Rhizobium sp. SSA_523: one gene and its partners. The protein of the gene in region 1 interacts with the protein of each later gene in a pairwise test. Links are inferred from orthologs where the notes say so. Each region holds a gene or a part of one and is shown in the gene's direction. Other genes may lie near its edges. The genes, in order: ptsN, QTJ18_RS03715 and trkA.

Region 1 (5,727 bases):
TCTGTGAGACCTCATCCCACTGAAATTTACCCTGCGACGACGTCGCATCTTGACCAAACCTGCTAAACAAGCAATTTTTGGGCCAACAGCTCGAGCCTGTTCAACAAGGCATCGAGCCTGCGCATCGCTGTGATGACCGATTGCTCGTGTCCCCTGGCGTTCTTCTCGATGCGGCCACAGAGAAATGCCCGTCAGCGGACGCTTTTTCTCGACGCAGCGGCCGGGAAGCATGCGCAGTCGGTCGCTTGGTTCGGGTTCGGGTTCGGAGGGAGTTTGCGTTCATCATGGCCCTATCCGCCAGCCTGCTGTTGCGTCAGGCCCAGTCCCTTGTGATGACACCGCAGCTGATGCAATCCATCCAGCTGCTCCAGATGACGCATATCGAACTCAATCAATTCATCGCGCAGGAGGTGGAGAAGAACCCGCTGCTCGAATTTCTATCATCCGGCGATGAAAACGGCGGCGAGCCGCCGGAGCCGCGCGAGGCGAGAGAAACGAGAGAGGCATCCCCAGCGGAGGAGAGCCTCGCCTCCCCCGATGCGGGCGAGGACTGGTTCGACCGCGACACCACCAGCGCGGGCGACCTGGCAGACCGGCTGGACTCGGATTTCGAAAACGTGTTTCCCGATGATGCGCCGGCACAGCGTCCCGATGCGCCGGAACTTCTCAGCCAGTGGAAATCCATGCCGGGCGGCGAAGCGGCGGAGGCTTTTGACCTCGACGATTTCGTTGCCGGCACGGTCACCCTGGCCGATCATCTGGCCCAGCAGATCCCCTTCCTCCTATCCGCGGCCGCGGACCGGCTGATTGCCCATCACCTGACGGATCTTCTGGACGAAAACGGCTATCTGCAAGGCGAGACGGGCGAGGTGGCCGAGCGGCTCGGTACGCAGCCCGGCGAGGTCGAGCGGGTGCTCTCAGCCCTGCAGGGCCTGGATCCGCCCGGCGTCTATGCCCGAACCCTCAAGGAATGCCTCGCACTGCAATTGCGGCAGAAAGACCGGCTCGACCCGGCCATGCTCGCTTTGCTGGACAATCTGGAGCTTTTGGCCAAGCGCGATTTTGCCAGCCTGCGCAAGCTCTGCGGCGTCGATGACGAAGACCTGATCGAAATGCTTTCAGAGATCAGGGCGCTCAATCCGCGGCCGGGAAGCGCCTTCCAGACCGGCACCATGGAGGCGGTCACGCCGGATGTCGTTGTTCGGGAGGGCGGCGACGGAGGCTGGGTCATCGAACTCAATCCCGATACTTTGCCGCGTGTCCTCGTCAATCAAAGCTATTATCAGACGGTGTCGAAGACCGTCCTGCGGCAGGGCGAAGATCAGAACTTCCTGTCCGAATGCCTGCAAAACGCCAATTGGCTGACCCGCAGCCTGGATCAGCGCGCCAAGACGATCATGAAGGTTGCCGCCGAAATCGTCCGCCAGCAGGATGCCTTCCTCGTCAATGGCGTCGATCACCTGCGGCCGCTCAACCTGAAGACGGTCGCGGATGCAATCAAGATGCATGAATCGACCGTCAGCCGCGTGACCTCCAACAAATATATGCTGACGCCGCGCGGCCTGTTCGAACTAAAATATTTCTTCACCGTCTCGATCAGTTCGGCCGAGGGCGGCGACAGCCACTCCGCCGAAGCCGTGCGACATCGGATTCGCATGCTGATCGACAGGGAAAGTCCGGATGCGGTTCTGTCCGATGACGATATTGTGCACAGTCTGAAAGAGGGCGGAGTCGAGCTCGCCCGGCGCACAGTGGCCAAATATCGAGAAGCGATGAACATCCCCTCTTCGGTGCAGCGCCGCCGCGAAAAGAAGGCCTTGGCAAAGCTTGCCGCCGGCTGATGCAGCACGCATGTTCCCCGCGAAATGAAGGGTTTCCGGCCCAAATTGCGGGCTTTCTCCGCCGGCTTTCCGGCGGGGGCGTTGACTTTCGCCAGAGGCACCGCTAGAAGCGCGCCGCATCGACAGAAAGAGACAGACGCTCACCGACGGTCACGCGCGATCAAGAGCATTTCCGACCGAATACGGCCCCCGCGCTCACCGAGACGCTTGGATGCGTGAGCCGCTTGACGTAGACTGGTCAACGCAAGTCACGACAAGAAGGAAAGAATTCCATGAGTGTGCGTGTATCCGGAAAACATATGGAAATCGGCGATTCGTTCAGAACGCGTATTGAGGGCCATATCGGGGAGGCGGTTACCAAATACTTCGACGGCGGCTATTCAGGACAGGTGATCGTTGAGAAATCAGGGTCCCGTTTTGCCACCGATTGCAAGGTTCATCTCGACACCGGCATCGTGTTGCATGCCGCAGGAGAGGCGAACGATCCGCAGGTGAGCTTCGATGCCGCTGCCGAGCGGATCGAGAAGCGCTTGCGCCGCTACAAGCGCAAACTACGGGACCACCATGCTGGCGCAACCTCCAACGGCTATGGGGAGATTGCCTACACGGTCATGGACCGCGTGCCGGACGAGGCCGAGGAAATACCGGAAGACTTCGCCCCCACGATCGTGGCGGAGAGCTCGAAACCGCTGAAGACCATGACCGTGGCTTCCGCGGTGATGGCACTCGACATGACGGATGAGCCGGTGCTCTTCTTCCGGAATCCGGAGCGTCAGTTGAACATTGTCTACCGCCGGAACGACGGCAATATTGGCTGGATCGACGCCGCCAGTATCAAGGGATAAAAGCCTGACGGGAGCGTCCGCGACGCTCCCATACCCCCCACCATGCTTAAGGGGGAAGAAGGATGGAAAGAATGGCGTTGGCAGACCTGCTGCAGCAAGATGCAATAATCCCCGCCCTCAAGGTGAACTCCAAGAAGCAGTTGTTGCAGGAACTCGCAGCCAAGGCTGCCAAGCTGACCGGCGTTCCAGAGCGCGAAATCTTCGACGTGATCCTCCAGAGAGAGCGGCTCGGTTCCACCGGCGTCGGCCATGGCATTGCCATACCGCACGGCAAGCTTTCGAGCATCGACCAGATTAGGGGCCTGTTCGCACGCCTCGAAACGCCGGTCGATTTCGAAGCGCTTGATGACGAACCGGTTGATCTCGTCTTTCTTCTTCTGGCGCCGGAAGGCGCTGGCGCGGATCATTTGAAGGCGCTGTCGCGGATTGCACGGGTGCTGCGGGACCAGGAACTGGTGGCCAAGCTCCGGGCGACGGATTCCGCATCGGCCATCTATGCCTTTCTCAATGAAGAACAGGCCTCGAACGCCGCCTGAGCGGCGGCGCGACGCGAACGATGAAAAAAGGGCCCGCTTGTCGCAAGCGGGCCCTTTTTTCATGCTCTCGTCTCCGAGGGTCCGGCCGCCCAAGCGGCGGCCCTTCCCCGTCGGCGGCCCTCTCTCAGGCCTTGTCGGTATCGGCGCCGGCTTCTGCGGCATTGGCTTCGGATTTCGGACCACCCTTGGCCACGCCCACCATGGCAGGCCTGAGGACGCGCTCGCCGATCACGTAGCCGGCCTGGACGACCTGCACGACGGTATTGTTCGGCACATTGGGATTGGGGACTTCGAACATGGCTTGATGGAAATGCGGATCGAATTTCTGTCCGTCGGCTTCCATCTTGCGCACGCCGTGCCGCTCGAGCGCCGACAGCATGGCGCGCTCCGTCATGTCCACGCCTTCGATCAGCGCGGTGAGGCCGGCATTGCCGCTCTCCCTGGCATCGGCGGGAATGCTGTCGAGAGCGCGGCGCAGATTGTCGGAAACGGCCAGCATGTCCCGTGCAAAGGCGGTCACGGCATAGGACTTGGCATCCTTGACGTCGCGATCGGTGCGGCGGCGCAGATTGTCCATCTCGGCCGCCAGCCGCAGGAAGCGGTCGCGCAATTGCTCGTTTTCCGCCCGCAGCGCCTCCAGCGACTCCTGCGCCGCCGGCGGCTGCTCGGCAGCCGTCGATGCCGCCTCTTCCAGCCTGGATGCGACAGCTTCCGCGACGTTCTCGTTCTCAGACGCGTCAGGTCCGTTCTTCTTCGTCTCGTCGGTCATGACGTTCTCCGGTAAGGGGTTGGATTTGAGCCCGATATCGAGGTTTGCCGGCAAAAAATCAAGGCTTGGCTTCAGGATAAGCAAAGGGCTCTAAAGCAGACTTGCATTGGCCTGCCAATGCTGCGTCCGCATAGTTTAAGGTTCCAACGCCGGTTCTGGCCGGAAAACCGTGGGCACTTTTCCGGAACCGGCTTAGAGAGGATTGCGTGTCAGACGACTCAAGAGCTGTGCCGTATAATCCACCATAGGCACGATGCGGGAATAGTTGAGCCGGGTCGGGCCAATGACACCGACCGCGCCAATGATGCGATCCTCGTCGTCGCGATAGGGCGCGACGATCAGCGAGGAGCCTGACAGGGAAAACAGCTTGTTCTCCGAACCGATGAAGATCCGCACACCGGGTCCCGTCTCGGCCAGTTCGAGGATTTCGATCAGGCTGTCCTTCTTCTCCAGATCGTCGAAGAGGAGGCGCAGCCGGTCGATATCATCCGTGCCCACCAGCCCCTGAAGCAGGTTGGCGCGGCCTCGAACGATGAGCCTGGCCGGCTTGCCATCCTCGTTGTCGCCGGCCCAGACCGCCAGGCCCCGCTCCACCAGGTCCTGGGAGAGCGAATCCAGCTCGGTCTGCACCTCGTCCTTGAGCGTCTTCAATTGGCCGCGCAATTCGGGAAGCGTCTGCCCGGTCAGATGGGCATTGAGAAAATTGGCCGCTTCCGTGAGTTGTGACGAGGTGACGCCGGCCGGCAATTCGATGATGCGATTTTCAACCTGGTTGTGTTCGCCGACCAAAATGGCCAGCGCCTTTGTCGGCTCCAGCCGGATGAATTCCACATGCTTGAGAACCGGATCGCTCTTGGCGGTGATGACGATGCCGGCACCCCGGGAGACGCCCGAGAGCATGCGGCTGGCTTCCGTCATCAGGCTTTCCATCGGCTGATCACGGTCCACCGCCCTGATCTGCCGCTCGATATGCGTCCGCTCCTCCGGCGACAGATCGCCCACCTGCATGAAGGCATCGACAAAGAAGCGAAGCCCGGTCTGGGTCGGCAGGCGGCCGGCGCTGATATGCGGCGCGTAGATGAGGCCGAGTTCCTCCAGGTCGCTCATCACATTGCGCACCGAGGCGGGCGAGAGCGACATGGGCAGAAGGCGCGACAGATTGCGCGAACCGAGCGGCTCGCCGGTGTCCAGATAGGACTCCACGATCCGCCGGAAGATTTCGCGCGAGCGGTCATCGAGCACGGAACCACTATCCTTGCCTGCCGATGTTTGAATGTCACCCTGGCGCATCGTACCCAATCATTGATTGCTATTGATGGAATATAATGCGTGCTGCGCCATTGGCAAAAGAGATTTCGTCGCCCATCGCCCCGCAGGCGCGCCTTGAACCGGCTTTTCCTTTGCAAAAGCCGCCCTTGAGCCTTAAGACGCGGGTCACCGAACCGTCAGGAGAACCAGATGCGACCCTCAGGCAGAAAAACCGACCAGATGCGCAAAGTCAGTTTTGAGCGCAATGTCTCCAAGCATGCGGAAGGCTCATGCCTGGTGAAGTTCGGCGACACGCATGTTCTGGTGACGGCAAGCCTCGAGGACAAGACGCCCCCGTGGCTGCGCAATTCCGGCAAGGGCTGGGTGACGGCGGAATACGGCATGCTGCCGCGCGCCACGGGCGAGAGGATGAAGCGCGAAGCCGCTGCCGGCAAGCAGGGTGGTCGCACGCAGGAGATCCAGCGCCT
Region 2 (6,207 bases), on another replicon or contig:
AAAGGCGAGCGGCGGCTGCGCAAGGGTGCGGTCGATTCCATTCTGCGCTTTGCCGGTCTGACGGAACAGGAGGCTCCGGCCGCCTTTCTCCGGGCTGTCGAACAGGTCGCCCGCAGCGGCGGCACGCCTCTCGGCGTCGTCGATGCGAACCGCCTGCTCGGCGTCATTCACCTGAAGGATGTCGTCAAGCCCGGAATCAAGGAGCGTTTTGCCGCCCTCCGCGCCATGGGGATCCGGACCGTCATGGTCACCGGCGACAATCCGGTCACCGCAGCGGCCATCGCCTCCGAGGCCGGGGTCGACGATTACCTTGCCCAGGCGACACCTGAAGACAAGCTCCAGTATATCCGGCGCGAGCAGCAGGGGGGCCGTCTGATCGCCATGTGCGGCGATGGCACCAATGATGCACCGGCGCTGGCCCAGGCGGATGTCGGGGTTGCGATGCAGACCGGCACCCAGGCCGCCCGCGAGGCCGCCAATATGGTGGACCTGGATTCCAGTCCGACAAAACTGATCGAGATCGTCGAGATCGGCAAACAGCTTCTGATGACCCGCGGCTCGCTGACCACGTTCTCGATCGCCAATGACGTTGCCAAATATTTCGCCATCATCCCGGCCCTGTTCGTGGCGACATACCCGGCGCTTGACGGCCTCAACATCATGCGCCTGGCCTCGCCGCAATCGGCCATCCTTTCGGCGGTCATCTTCAATGCTTTGATCATCATCGCCCTGATCCCGCTTGCGCTCAAGGGTGTTGCCTACCGGCCCGCCGGCGCCGCATCGCTGTTGCGCCGCAACCTCTTCGTCTACGGGCTTGGCGGGCTTCTCCTTCCCTTTGCCGGCATCAAGATCATCGACCTTGCCGTCAGCGCCCTCAATCTGGTGTAACCATGCTGAACCATGTCAGACCCGCATTCACGCTTTTCCTCGCCTTCACCGCAATCACCGGCCTTGCCTATCCGCTGGCAATCACCGGTCTGGCGCAGGCCGTCATGCCGGAGGCCGCGAATGGCAGCCTTGTCACCCGCAACAATACCGTCATCGGTTCGTCGCTGATCGGCCAGGCCTTCGCGAGCGATCGATACTTCTGGCCGCGTCCCTCCGCCACCAGCCCCTCGCCCTATGCCGCCAACGCCTCCTCCGGCTCCAATCTCGGCACGACCTCGGCGAAATTGCGCGACCGGGTCGCGCTCGACCTGGAACGGCTGCGCGCGGCGGGCTTGGCAACGCCTGTTCCGGCCGACGCGGTGAGCGCCTCCGGATCCGGCCTCGATCCCGATATTTCGCCCGACTATGCGCGCGCGCAAGTCGCACGGGTTGCGGCGGCGCGCGGGCAGGACGAAAAGACGATCGGTCCGCTGGTCGATCGTCTGATCCGCAAACCGGATTTCGGCTTCATCGGCGAACCGCGTGTGAATGTGCTAGAGCTCAACCTGGCACTGGATGCCCTGAACGAATGAGAGACTGAATGGCGGACGACGACCGCACTCACACCGGCCGGCCGGATCCGGACGCCCTGCTTGCCCTGGCGAAACAGGATCGCCGGGGCAAGCTGACCGTTTTCCTGGGCATGGCTCCGGGAGTCGGCAAGACTTATGCTATGCTGTCGCGGGCGCGCCGGCTGCGGTCGGAGGGCGTGGATATCGTCGTCGGCCTGGTGGAAACCCATGGCCGGCAGGAGACGGCCGAACTGATCGACCGGCTTGAGGTGCTGCCGCGCCGGCAAATTTCGCATCGCGGCGGGGCGCTGGCGGAGTTCGATCTCGATGCTGCCCTGCTGCGCCGGGCGCGCATCCTCATCGTCGATGAACTTGCCCATTCCAATCCGGAAGGCAGCCGTCATCCCAAGCGCTACCAGGATATCGAGGAATTGCTGGAAGCCGGCATCGACGTCTGGACGGCGCTCAATATCCAGCACCTCGAAAGTCTCGGCGACCTCGTCGGCCAGATCACCGGCGTCACCGTTCGCGAACGGGTCCCGGATGTCGTGCTGAAGCGGGCGGATGAGGTTCTGCTCGTGGATCTGCCGCCGAGCGAGCTCATCGAGCGACTGAAGGAGGGAAAGGTCTATTTGGCCGACAATGCCGGCCGCGCCATGGATCGCTTCTTCCGTCTCGGCAATCTGACGGCCCTGCGGGATCTTGCGCTGCGCCGCGCCGCCGATCGTGTCGATGATCAGATGGTCGATTACCTGAAGCAGAACGCCATCGAGGGGCCCTGGGCCACCGGGGAGCGTCTGATCGTCTGCGTCGGTTCTGATCCGCTGTCGGAAAAGGTCGTGCGGATCGCCGCACGGCTTGCCTCCGGCCTGAACGCGCCCTGGATCGTCGTTTCGATCGAAAGGGCGGATCAGGAGGTGGAAACGCCGGAGCGGCTGCAGGTGCTGGATTCGATCTTCCGGCTTGCAGAGCAGCTCGGGGCCGAAACCCGCCGGGTGATCGGTCATGATTTCGTCGACGAAATTCTGAAACTCGCGCGCCGGGAGCATGCCACGCAGATCGTGATCGGCGCGCGCCAGCGAGGCGTGCCGGCGCGGTTCTTCCAAAGGTCGCTGCCGGATGCGCTGGCCAGACGGGCATCCGGGCTTGGCATTCATCTGGTGACCTCCGACACGCCGGAGATGCAGCGCCGACCGAGAAGAGCCCGCAGACTGGACGCGCCCGCGGCTTTGCGATCTACCCTGATCGCGCTCGGTCTGGTGATGCTGACAACCTTTGCGGGGCGGCTCTTCGAGACCATCATGCCCTTGCCGAACATCTCGCTGATCTTTCTTCTCGGCGTCCTCGGGGCGGCGGCACTCGATGGTTATGTCGGCGCGCTGCTTGCCGCCGCTTTCTCGACGCTTGCCTATAATTTCTTCTTTATCGATCCGCTCTACACCTTCACCATTGCCGCGCCGCACGAGGTCTTCGCCCTCTTCGTCTTCCTGGCCGTCGCCGTGGTGTCCGGAGGCTTCGCCTCACGGATCCGCCAGCAGGCGAGCGTGGCCGGCATGCGGGCCACGGCGCTCCAGTCGCTCTACGACTTTTCCCGCAAGCTCGCCGGTACGGCAAAGCGCGATGACGCGGTCTGGCTGGCTGTCTCGCAATTGCAGGTGAGCCTGAAGCGCTCCGTCGTCTTCCTCCTGCCGAGCGAGGGCGACCTGCAGATGGCCGCCGCCTGGCCGCCGGACACAGAGCTGGATGTGACCGACATGGCTGCGGCGCGATGGGCGCAGAGCCGGCGGGAGACTGCCGGTGCGGGCACAGGAACGTTGCCGAACAGCCGGTTTCAGTTTCGCCCGCTTCTGGGGCCGCATGACATTGTCGGCGTCTGCGGGATCGCCCACCTATCCCGCGACTTCGATCTCAACGAGGAGAGGGCGGTCGCCGCCGTTCTCGACCAGACGGCAATTGCGCTGGACCGCGCCCGGTTGGCCGACGAGACGCTCGCGCAAGCCGCCAAGCTCGAAGGCGAGCGCTATCGCGAGGCGCTTCTGTCGTCCATCTCCCATGATCTGCGCACGCCATTGGCAACGATCACCGGTGCGGCCACGAGCCTCAGCGCGCTCGGCGACCGCATGGATGCCGAAACTCGGCGGGATCTGCTGGCCTCGATCGAGGAGGAGAGCGGCCGTATGAGCCGCTTCGTAGCAAACCTCCTGGATATGACCCGCATCGAGGCCGGGACCCTGAAACCCAAGCAGGATTGGATCGATGTTTCGGATGTCGTTCAATCGGCGGTGGAGCGAATCCGCAAATATGTCCCGGACGGTCTCATCGAGACCGGCATTGCACCGGACCTGCCGCTCATCCGCGGCGATAGCGTGCTGCTTGGCCAGGTGCTTTTCAACCTTCTCGACAATGCGGTCAAATATGCGGGGCACGATGCGATCAAGGTCTTTGCACGGCGCGATGGTGCGCAGGTCATCATCTCCGTCACCGATCTTGGCCGCGGCATTCCGCCGGAGGATCTGGACCGGATCTTTGAAAAATTCTATCGAAGAGGCAAGCCGGACGGCCGGGCACCCGGCACCGGTCTCGGTCTCTCGATTGCCCGCGGTTTTGTCGAGGCGATGGGGGGAACGATCCATGCCGAAAGCCCCGCCTTCAAGAAGAAGGGGACCCGCATCGTGCTGCGGTTTCCTGCCGCGGATGAATAACAAGGGATAGTCGTGGCGATGAGCCTGCCCCGCATTCTGGTCGTCGACGACGAGCCGCAAATCCAGCGCTTCCTCAAACCCGCCCTGTCGGCTGCCGGCTATGAGGTGATCGAGGCCGGCACGGGCGGCGAGGCCTTGAAGGCCGTGGCAACCAGATCCCCGGATCTGGTCATCCTGGATCTCGGCCTGCCGGACATGGACGGCAAGGATGTCATTGCCAGCTTGCGCGGCTGGAGCAATGTGCCGATCATCATATTGTCGGCGCGGGACCGCGAATCCGAGAAGGTCGATGCGCTGGATCTCGGCGCCGACGATTACATCGAAAAGCCTTTCGGCATCGGTGAACTCACCGCGCGCATCCGCACGGCCCTGCGTCACGGCAATCGGCAGGATGCGATCCCCACCATCGTGGAGGCGGATGGTCTCACCATCGATCCCCTGCGGCGACGCGTGTCTCGGGCGGGCGGGCTCGTCCATCTCACGCCCAAGGAATATGATCTGCTATTGCTTCTGGCGCGGCATGCGGGTCGCGTCGTCACGCACAAGATGCTCCTGACCTCGGTCTGGGGACCGGCGCATGGCGACGACCTGCATTATCTGCGCGTCTTCATCGGGCAATTGCGACAGAAGATCGAGCGCAACCCGACCGAGCCTGCCATTGTCCGAACGGAACCGGGGGTCGGCTATCGCCTGATCAGCGACCAGTAGGACCAAGCGCGGCGGATACGCTATCTGGCCGAGCCTTTCCAGGCTCAGCCGGCTCGGATGGACGAGCGCCAGATCAGTTCGGCCCGAAGCTGGATGCGCTCCTCGCCTTCCTCCGCCTGCGATAGCCAGCCAACCGCCTGTCGGGCAATCTCCTCCACAGGCTGGGCGAAGGTCGTCAGATCATAGGAGGTCCAGGAGGCCTGTTCGATATCGTCGAACCCGGCCACGCAAAGCTGCTCGGGAATGCCGACGGCGAACTGCTGGCGGGCGGCATCCATGAAGCCGCAGGCGATCAAATCAGTGGCGCAGAAGACGCCGTCCGGTCGCTCCGGCAGCGTCAGCAGCCTTTGCGCGAGCACGCGGCCGGATTCATAGCCCGTATGGCCAAATCGTGCGACGGTCACTTCCATCCCCATGCTGCGCGCGGCGGCGACGAAGCCGATTTCCCGCGCCACAAGGCTCGGCGTACCGGCCTGTGAATTGGCGAAGCCAAGCCTTCGGCAGCCGGCGCGGACAAAGGCCGTGACGATCCGCTGGGCGGCTTCGGCATCATTGAGGTTGATCCGCAGAGGGCCGGCCTGATCGTCGTCCCGATTGATGAGGACGAGCCTTTGCCCACTCTTGAGGCAGAGCTGGGTGATCCGTTTGTCGGGCAGGCCGGACAGAATGATGGACGCATCGGCCCGGTAGCGGATCGCCTGGCGCAGGGCCAGATCCACGCTTCCGTCTGAGCGATCCGTATTGATCAGCATGGCGATCTTGCCGGACAGCTGGAGTTGCTGAGTGATTGCCCGGATCAGGGCAGAGCGGTAGGGCGTGCCCATTTCCGAGACGATGAGGCACACAATGCCGCTCTCATTGCGCATCAGGCCGCGCGCCAACTGGTTGACGTGATAGCCGAGCGCTTCTGCAGCCTCGAGCACCTTGCGCCGCGTCTCCGCCGAAACGCTGGCGCCTGGCGTGAAGGTTCGCGACACCGCTGAGCGGGACACGCCCGCACGCTCGGCGACCTCCTGTGCGCTAACGAAGACCCTGCTCATGTTCTTACCGACGGTTGTTTCCTGGGCGACATCTGTCGCACAGACTTGCAATCTTGTGCAAGCGCGAGCTGATCAAGAACGCGACCGGTCTCAGCTTTTCGATTGACAGCCGAGTTTCTCTCATGCGACCGTTTGCACACGCTTGCAAAAGGCGACGGCAGGAGGATGCCGGAAGATCGTATCTGGGAGGAGAACTCATGAACACGTCGAAATGGATGATTGGCGGGCTTGCCGTCGGCATGTCGCTCGTCGCCTATACGGCCAAGGCCGCAGGCGACCTCAACCTGATCTGCTCGGCAGATGTCGTCATCTGCGAGC
Region 3 (5,930 bases), 2.3 Mb from region 1 along the record:
GATCTCGGCGGCCGATAATGTCGCGACCGGCAATCTCAATGTCGTCGTGCCCGTGCGCGCCGCCGATGGCGATGTCGGCAACCTGTCGCGGACCTTCAACAAGATGATCTCGCAGATCCGCAGCCAGCGGGACGAGATCCTGGTTGCCAAGGACGAGGTGGACGACCGGCGCCGGTTCATCGAGGCGGTCCTGTCCGGCGTCACGGCGGCGGTGATCGGCGTGGAGGACGATCATCGCATCAGCATCGTCAATCCGTCCGCCGAGGAATTCCTCGGCCTTCCGGCGGAAACGCTGCTGGGCGCCGAACTGGTCGATGTCGCGCCGGAGATCGAGCAGGTGCTGAAGGAGGCAACCGGCCGGTCGCGCAGCGATTTCCGCAAGGAGGTCAATCTGATGCGGCGCGGCAAGGAACGGACGCTGAGCGTTCAGGTAACGCGCGAGGAGAGCCGCACCAGCGCCGATTCCTACGTGATCACGCTCGACGACATTACCGACCTCGTGATCGCCCAGCGCTCCACCGCCTGGGCCGACGTGGCGCGCCGGATCGCACATGAGATCAAGAACCCGCTGACGCCGATCCAGCTCTCGGCCGAACGGCTGAAGCGCCGTTACGGCCGCCAGATCGACGAAAACGACCGGGCCGTCTTCGACCAGTGCACGGACACGATCGTGCGGCAGGTCGGCGATATCGGCCGCATGGTCGATGAGTTCTCCTCCTTCGCCCGCATGCCGAAACCGGCCAAGGAAACGGCGGATCTGCGGGACATCCTGCGCGACGCCATTTTCCTGCGGGAAATGGGTGCAAGCGACGTCCAGTTCCTGCGCGAGCTGGGCGACACACCCCTGATCGGCATGTTCGATTCCCGCATGCTGGGGCAGGCCTTCGGCAATCTGATCAAGAATGCCGTGGAGGCCATCGAGGCCGTTCCGACCGGTGCGGAACGGGATGGGCGCAAGATCCTGGTGCGGTCCGCCTTCGACGCGGCGCGCGAGCAGTTCTGCGTCGATGTGATTGACAACGGCAACGGGCTTCCGGTGGAAAACCGTCACCGCATATTGGAACCATATATGACGATGCGGGAGAAGGGCACCGGCCTCGGACTCGCGATCGTGAAGAAGATTATTGAGGAACATGGCGGCCAGCTTGAGCTGCATGATGCGCCCGTGGATTTCGATCATGGCAAGGGCGCCATGATCCGGGTCATCCTGCCGCACTCCCACACGGCCCGGGTCGCCGAAACAGACAATAAGGAAGTTGCATATGGCGTCTGACATTCTCGTCGTCGACGATGAAGCCGATATCCGCGACATCGTTTCAGGCATACTCTCCGATGAAGGCCACGAAACCCGGGTCGCGCATGATAGCGACAGCGCCCTTGCGGCAATCTCGGATCGCGTGCCGCGCTTGGTCTTTCTCGACATCTGGATGCAGGGCAGCAAGCTGGACGGCCTGGCGCTGCTCGATGAAATCCGCAACCGTCATCCGGAACTGCCGGTGGTGATGATCTCCGGTCACGGCAACATCGAAACGGCCGTCTCGGCGATCAAGCGCGGCGCCTTCGATTTCATCGAAAAGCCGTTCAAGGCGGATCGCCTGATCCTGATTGCCGAGCGCGCGCTGGAAAATTCCAAGCTGAAGCGCGAGGTCTTCGAGCTGAAGAAACGGACCGGCGATGCCGCCGAACTGATCGGCACGTCGGTGGCGATCTCGCAGCTGCGCCAGACGATCGAGAAGGTCTCGCCGACCAATAGCCGCATCATGATCCTCGGCCCATCCGGCTCCGGCAAGGAGCTCGTGGCACGCATGATCCACAAGAAGTCGGCGCGCGCCGCCGGACCCTTCGTGGCGCTGAATGCCGCGACCATCACGCCGGACCGCATGGAGATCGCCCTTTTCGGCACCGAGGGCGGCCCGGGCCAGCCGCGCAAGATCGGCGCGCTGGAAGAGGCCCATCGCGGCATTCTCTATCTCGACGAAGTGGGCGAAATGCCCCGCGAAACGCAGAACAAGATCCTGCGCGTTCTCGTCGACCAGCAGTTCGAGCGCGTCGGCGGCAGCAAGCGCGTGAAGGTCGATGTCCGGATCATCTCCTCCACCGCCTACAATCTGGAAAACCTGATCTCCGAAGGCATTTTCCGCGAAGACCTCTATCACCGGCTGGCGGTCGTTCCGGTCAAGGTGCCGGCGCTGGCCGAGCGGCGCGAGGACGTGCCCTTCCTGGTGGACATGTTCATGCGGCAGATCTCCGAACAGGCCGGCATTCGGCCGCGCAAGATCGGTGAGGATGCCATGGCCGTGCTGCAGGCGCATGATTGGCCCGGCAATATCCGGCAATTGCGCAACAATATCGAGCGGCTGATGATCCTCGCGCGCACCGACGGGCCGGATACGCCGATCTCGGCGGATATGCTGCCGCAGGATCTGGGGGATATGCTGCCGAAGGTCTCGACAAAGGGTGATCATCATATCATGACACTCCCGCTGCGCGAGGCCCGCGAAATGTTCGAGCGTGACTATCTGGTGGCGCAGATCAATCGCTTCGGCGGCAATATCTCCCGCACGGCGGAATTTGTCGGGATGGAGCGTTCGGCCCTGCATCGCAAGTTGAAGTCGCTCGGCGTTTGAGCCATCTTCGCCGACGAGCGGGCGCGCATCCTCCTGCACAGGAAGGCAGAGCATGAAAGTCATCATTTGCGGCGCCGGGCAAGTTGGCTACGGCATTGCCGAGCGTTTGTCCCAGGAGGACAATGATGTATCGGTGATCGATACCTCGGCGGCGCTCATCAATGTCATCACCGATACGCTGGATGTGCGCGGCTATGTCGGGCACGGTGCGCATCCGGATATCCTGTCGAAGGCCGGCGCCGAGCAGGCCGACATGATCATCGCCGTGACACTCTACGACGAGGTGAACATCGTCGCCTGCGAAGTGGCGCATGCGCTGTTCAATGTCCCGACCAAGGTCGCCCGTATCCGGGCGCAAAGCTATCTTCTGCCGGAATATGCGGATCTCTTCAGCAGCAAGAACATGTCGATCGACGTGACGATCTCGCCGGAGATCGAGGTCGGCAAGATGGTGCTGCGGCGCATCTCCTTTCCCGGCGCGACCGATGTCGTGCGGTTTGCCGACGACCATGTGGCCATGGTCGCCATCGAATGCATGGAGGACTGCCCGGTCATCAACACCCCGCTGGAGCAGCTGAGCAAGCTGTTTCCCGATCTGATTGCGACCGTCGTCGGCATTTTCCGCCAGGGCCGGCTGACGGTGCCCCGCTCTTCCGACCAGCTGCAGGCCGGCGATCTGGCCTATGTCATCTGCCAGCGCGACCATACGCGGCGCACTCTGGGCCTGTTCGGGCATGAGGAGCAGGAGGCGGCGCGGATCGTCATCGCCGGTGCCGGCAATATCGGCCAATATGTCGCGCGGCGGATCGAGGAAATGCAGCCGAAGACGCGCGTAAAGATCATCGAGCATGAACGCGATCGCGCTGCCGCAGTGTCGGAAAAGCTGCGCCATACGGTGGTGCTGCATGGCTCGGCCCTGGATCAGAATATCCTCCAGCAGGCCGATATCCAGGATGCCGACCTGATGGTGACGCTCACCAATAGCGATCAGGTGAACGTCTTGAGCGCCGTGATGGCCAAGGCGCTGGGCTGCAAGTCCAACCTCGTCCTCGTCAACTCGTCTTCGCTGGGCGAAGTGTCGAATTCGCTGAATATCGATTCGCTGATCAATCCGCGCGCAGTCACCATTTCGCGGGTTCTCCAGCATGTCCGCAAAGGCCGGATACGTTCGGTCTATGCGGTGCAGAACGGCGTGGCCGAGGTCATCGAGGCCGAGGCACTGGAAACCTCGCCGCTGGTCGGTCGGCCATTCCGGGAGCTCGAACTGCCGGCCGGCATCCGCATCGGTGCCATTTTCCGCAACAACACCGTCATCCGGCCGGATGGCGATACCAAGATCAAGGCGCGTGACCGGGTGGTGCTGTTTGCCACTTCCAAATCGGTCAAGGATGTCGAGCAGCTGTTTCGAGTCTCGATCCAATATTTCTGATCCCGGTGCATGGTCAACCGCGCGCCGTTATTCGACGTTGCGGAAAATGGATCGATTTGCTAACCAGATTTCGGGCGACGAGGGCAGGAGAGGGTTTCGCGTTGTCCTTCCGAGCGTGATCAATATCCCGGCCCAATGGCCGGCAACAAAGAAGAAAGCGGCGCTATGGCGGAACGTTCTCAAAATCTTCAGGATCTGTTTCTCAACACGGTCAGGAAGCAGAAGATTTCTCTCACCATCTTTCTGATCAACGGCGTCAAGCTGACGGGAGTGGTGACCTCGTTTGACAATTTCTGCGTCCTGCTGCGTCGGGACGGGCATTCGCAGCTCGTCTACAAGCATGCAATCTCCACCATCATGCCGGGCCAGCCCCTGCAGATGTTCGAGACCGAGGAAAATGCAGCCTGATCGAATGATCCTTCCCGGTTGATTCGACGGCCCACAATCTCCATCTAGTCAGTGCGGGCGTCGATTGCAGACGGCCCGCCGCAGAGGAACACCGCCGACAGTGTCGGCGGTTCTGGCGTTTGGATCGTGGTGTCGTCTGGTCGGGTCGATCAAGAGCCATCGCTGCGATCAACGATAGGAGCGGGCAGGCGAGCGGCCAGAGCACGGTTTGCGGCGAACGCCGCTTCCATCCTTCGCCATTCCGCCCGCAGGTCAGAGATCCGGCTGAGCCGGACGTTTTTACGGGACGACGGTCATAACCACCACACGCGATACGACACAAGACTTTCTGGTACCCGAGATGGAGCGCCGCCGCGACGATATGCGCGCGCTCGTCCTGGTGCCGGTCCTCAAACAGCCCAGAGCGTCAGCCTCTGCATCCGGTGAAGCTCTCACGCCGGCGCCGCGGCGGTCGGATGAGAGCCGGCTGGAAGAGGCGACCGGCCTTGCACGCGCCATCGACCTGACCATCGTCCGGGGCATTATCGTGCAGGTCAGCCAGCCACGGCCGGCCACGCTGATCGGCACGGGCAAGATCGAGGAGATCAAGGCCCTGCTGGATGAGCATGATGCCGGCCTCGTCATCGTCGATCATCCACTGACGCCCGTGCAGCAGCGCAATCTGGAAAAGGAATGGCAGGCCAAGGTCATCGACCGCACCGGGCTGATCCTGGAAATCTTCGGCCGGCGCGCCTCCACCAAGGAAGGCACGCTGCAGGTCGATCTCGCCCACCTGAACTACCAGAAGGGCCGTCTTGTCCGCAGCTGGACCCACTTGGAGCGCCAGCGCGGCGGCGCAGGCTTCATGGGCGGTCCGGGCGAAACCCAGATCGAGGCCGACCGACGGCTGCTGCAGGAGCGCATCCTGAAGCTCGAGCGCGAGCTGGAGCAAGTGGTGCGGACGCGCCAGCTGCACCGCGCCAAGCGGCGCAAGGTGCCCCATCCGATCGTCGCGCTGGTGGGCTATACCAATGCCGGCAAATCCACGCTGTTCAACCGGATCACCGGCGCCGGCGTGCTGGCCGAGGACATGCTGTTTGCGACGCTCGACCCGACGCTGCGCCGCATGAAGCTGCCGCATGGCCGCACCGTGATCCTGTCCGATACGGTCGGCTTCATTTCCGATCTGCCGACGCATCTGGTGGCGGCCTTCCGCGCCACGCTGGAGGAAGTGCTCGAGGCCGACCTGGTGCTCCATGTGCGCGATATGTCCGATCCGGACAATGCGGCGCAATCGGGCGATGTCCTGCGCATTCTCGACGATCTCGGCATCGACGAGAAGGAACGCGAAGAGCGCATTCTCGAGGTCTGGAACAAGATCGACCGCCTGGAGCCGGAAGCGCATGACGCCATGGCGGAGAAGGCGGCAGGGCGCAGCAATGTCATGGCCGTTTCGGCGATCAACGGGGAAGGCATCGACGCCCTGA

What was found.
Region 2: the proteins of ptsN (region 1) and QTJ18_RS03715 interact in binary tests that used the Escherichia coli proteins (3 or more experiments, as listed by UniProt). The link is inferred for Rhizobium sp. SSA_523 from one-to-one orthologs.
Region 3: the proteins of ptsN (region 1) and trkA interact in binary tests that used the Escherichia coli proteins (3 or more experiments, as listed by UniProt). The link is inferred for Rhizobium sp. SSA_523 from one-to-one orthologs.

Annotation. Positions count from the first base shown.
Region 1 is NZ_CP129382.1:3,193,649-3,199,375, reverse strand. Bases 1,763-4,489 are described here. They hold ptsN (PTS IIA-like nitrogen regulatory protein PtsN), read left to right. Parts: upstream 1,763-2,757; coding sequence 2,758-3,222; downstream 3,223-4,489. Other genes in these bases: hrcA (heat-inducible transcriptional repressor HrcA), read right to left, coding at 4,184-4,489; grpE (nucleotide exchange factor GrpE), read right to left, coding at 3,347-3,991; hpf (ribosome hibernation-promoting factor, HPF/YfiA family), read left to right, coding at 2,114-2,686; rpoN (RNA polymerase factor sigma-54), read left to right, coding at 1,763-1,841. Outside these bases: lptB (LPS export ABC transporter ATP-binding protein), read left to right, coding at 1-7; more of rpoN, read left to right, coding at 285-1,762; more of hrcA, read right to left, coding at 4,490-5,281; rph (ribonuclease PH), read left to right, coding at 5,450-5,727. UniProt on the Escherichia coli protein: Seems to have a role in regulating nitrogen assimilation.
Region 2 is NZ_CP129381.1:512,911-519,117, forward strand. The notes cover bases 1,135-4,341. They hold QTJ18_RS03715 (sensor histidine kinase), read left to right. Parts: upstream 1,135-1,468; coding sequence 1,469-4,141; downstream 4,142-4,341. Other genes in these bases: kdpC (potassium-transporting ATPase subunit KdpC), read left to right, coding at 1,135-1,460; QTJ18_RS03720 (response regulator), read left to right, coding at 4,160-4,341. Also shown: potassium-transporting ATPase subunit KdpB, read left to right, coding at 1-888; more of kdpC, read left to right, coding at 891-1,134; more of QTJ18_RS03720, read left to right, coding at 4,342-4,849; QTJ18_RS03725 (LacI family DNA-binding transcriptional regulator), read right to left, coding at 4,894-5,889; QTJ18_RS03730 (ABC transporter substrate-binding protein), read left to right, coding at 6,105-6,207. UniProt on the Escherichia coli protein: Member of the two-component regulatory system KdpD/KdpE involved in the regulation of the kdp operon. KdpD may function as a membrane-associated protein kinase that phosphorylates KdpE in response to environmental signals.
Region 3 is NZ_CP129382.1:870,464-876,393, forward strand. What follows is about bases 1,938-4,867. They hold trkA (Trk system potassium transporter TrkA), read left to right. Parts: upstream 1,938-2,679; coding sequence 2,680-4,056; downstream 4,057-4,867. Other genes in these bases: ntrX (nitrogen assimilation response regulator NtrX), read left to right, coding at 1,938-2,627; hfq (RNA chaperone Hfq), read left to right, coding at 4,222-4,464; hflX (GTPase HflX), read left to right, coding at 4,826-4,867. Also shown: QTJ18_RS12580 (sensor histidine kinase NtrY-like), read left to right, coding at 1-1,273; more of ntrX, read left to right, coding at 1,263-1,937; more of hflX, read left to right, coding at 4,868-5,930. UniProt on the Escherichia coli protein: Part of the constitutive potassium transport systems TrkG and TrkH. May regulate the transport activity of TrkG and TrkH systems. Binds to NAD(+) and NADH.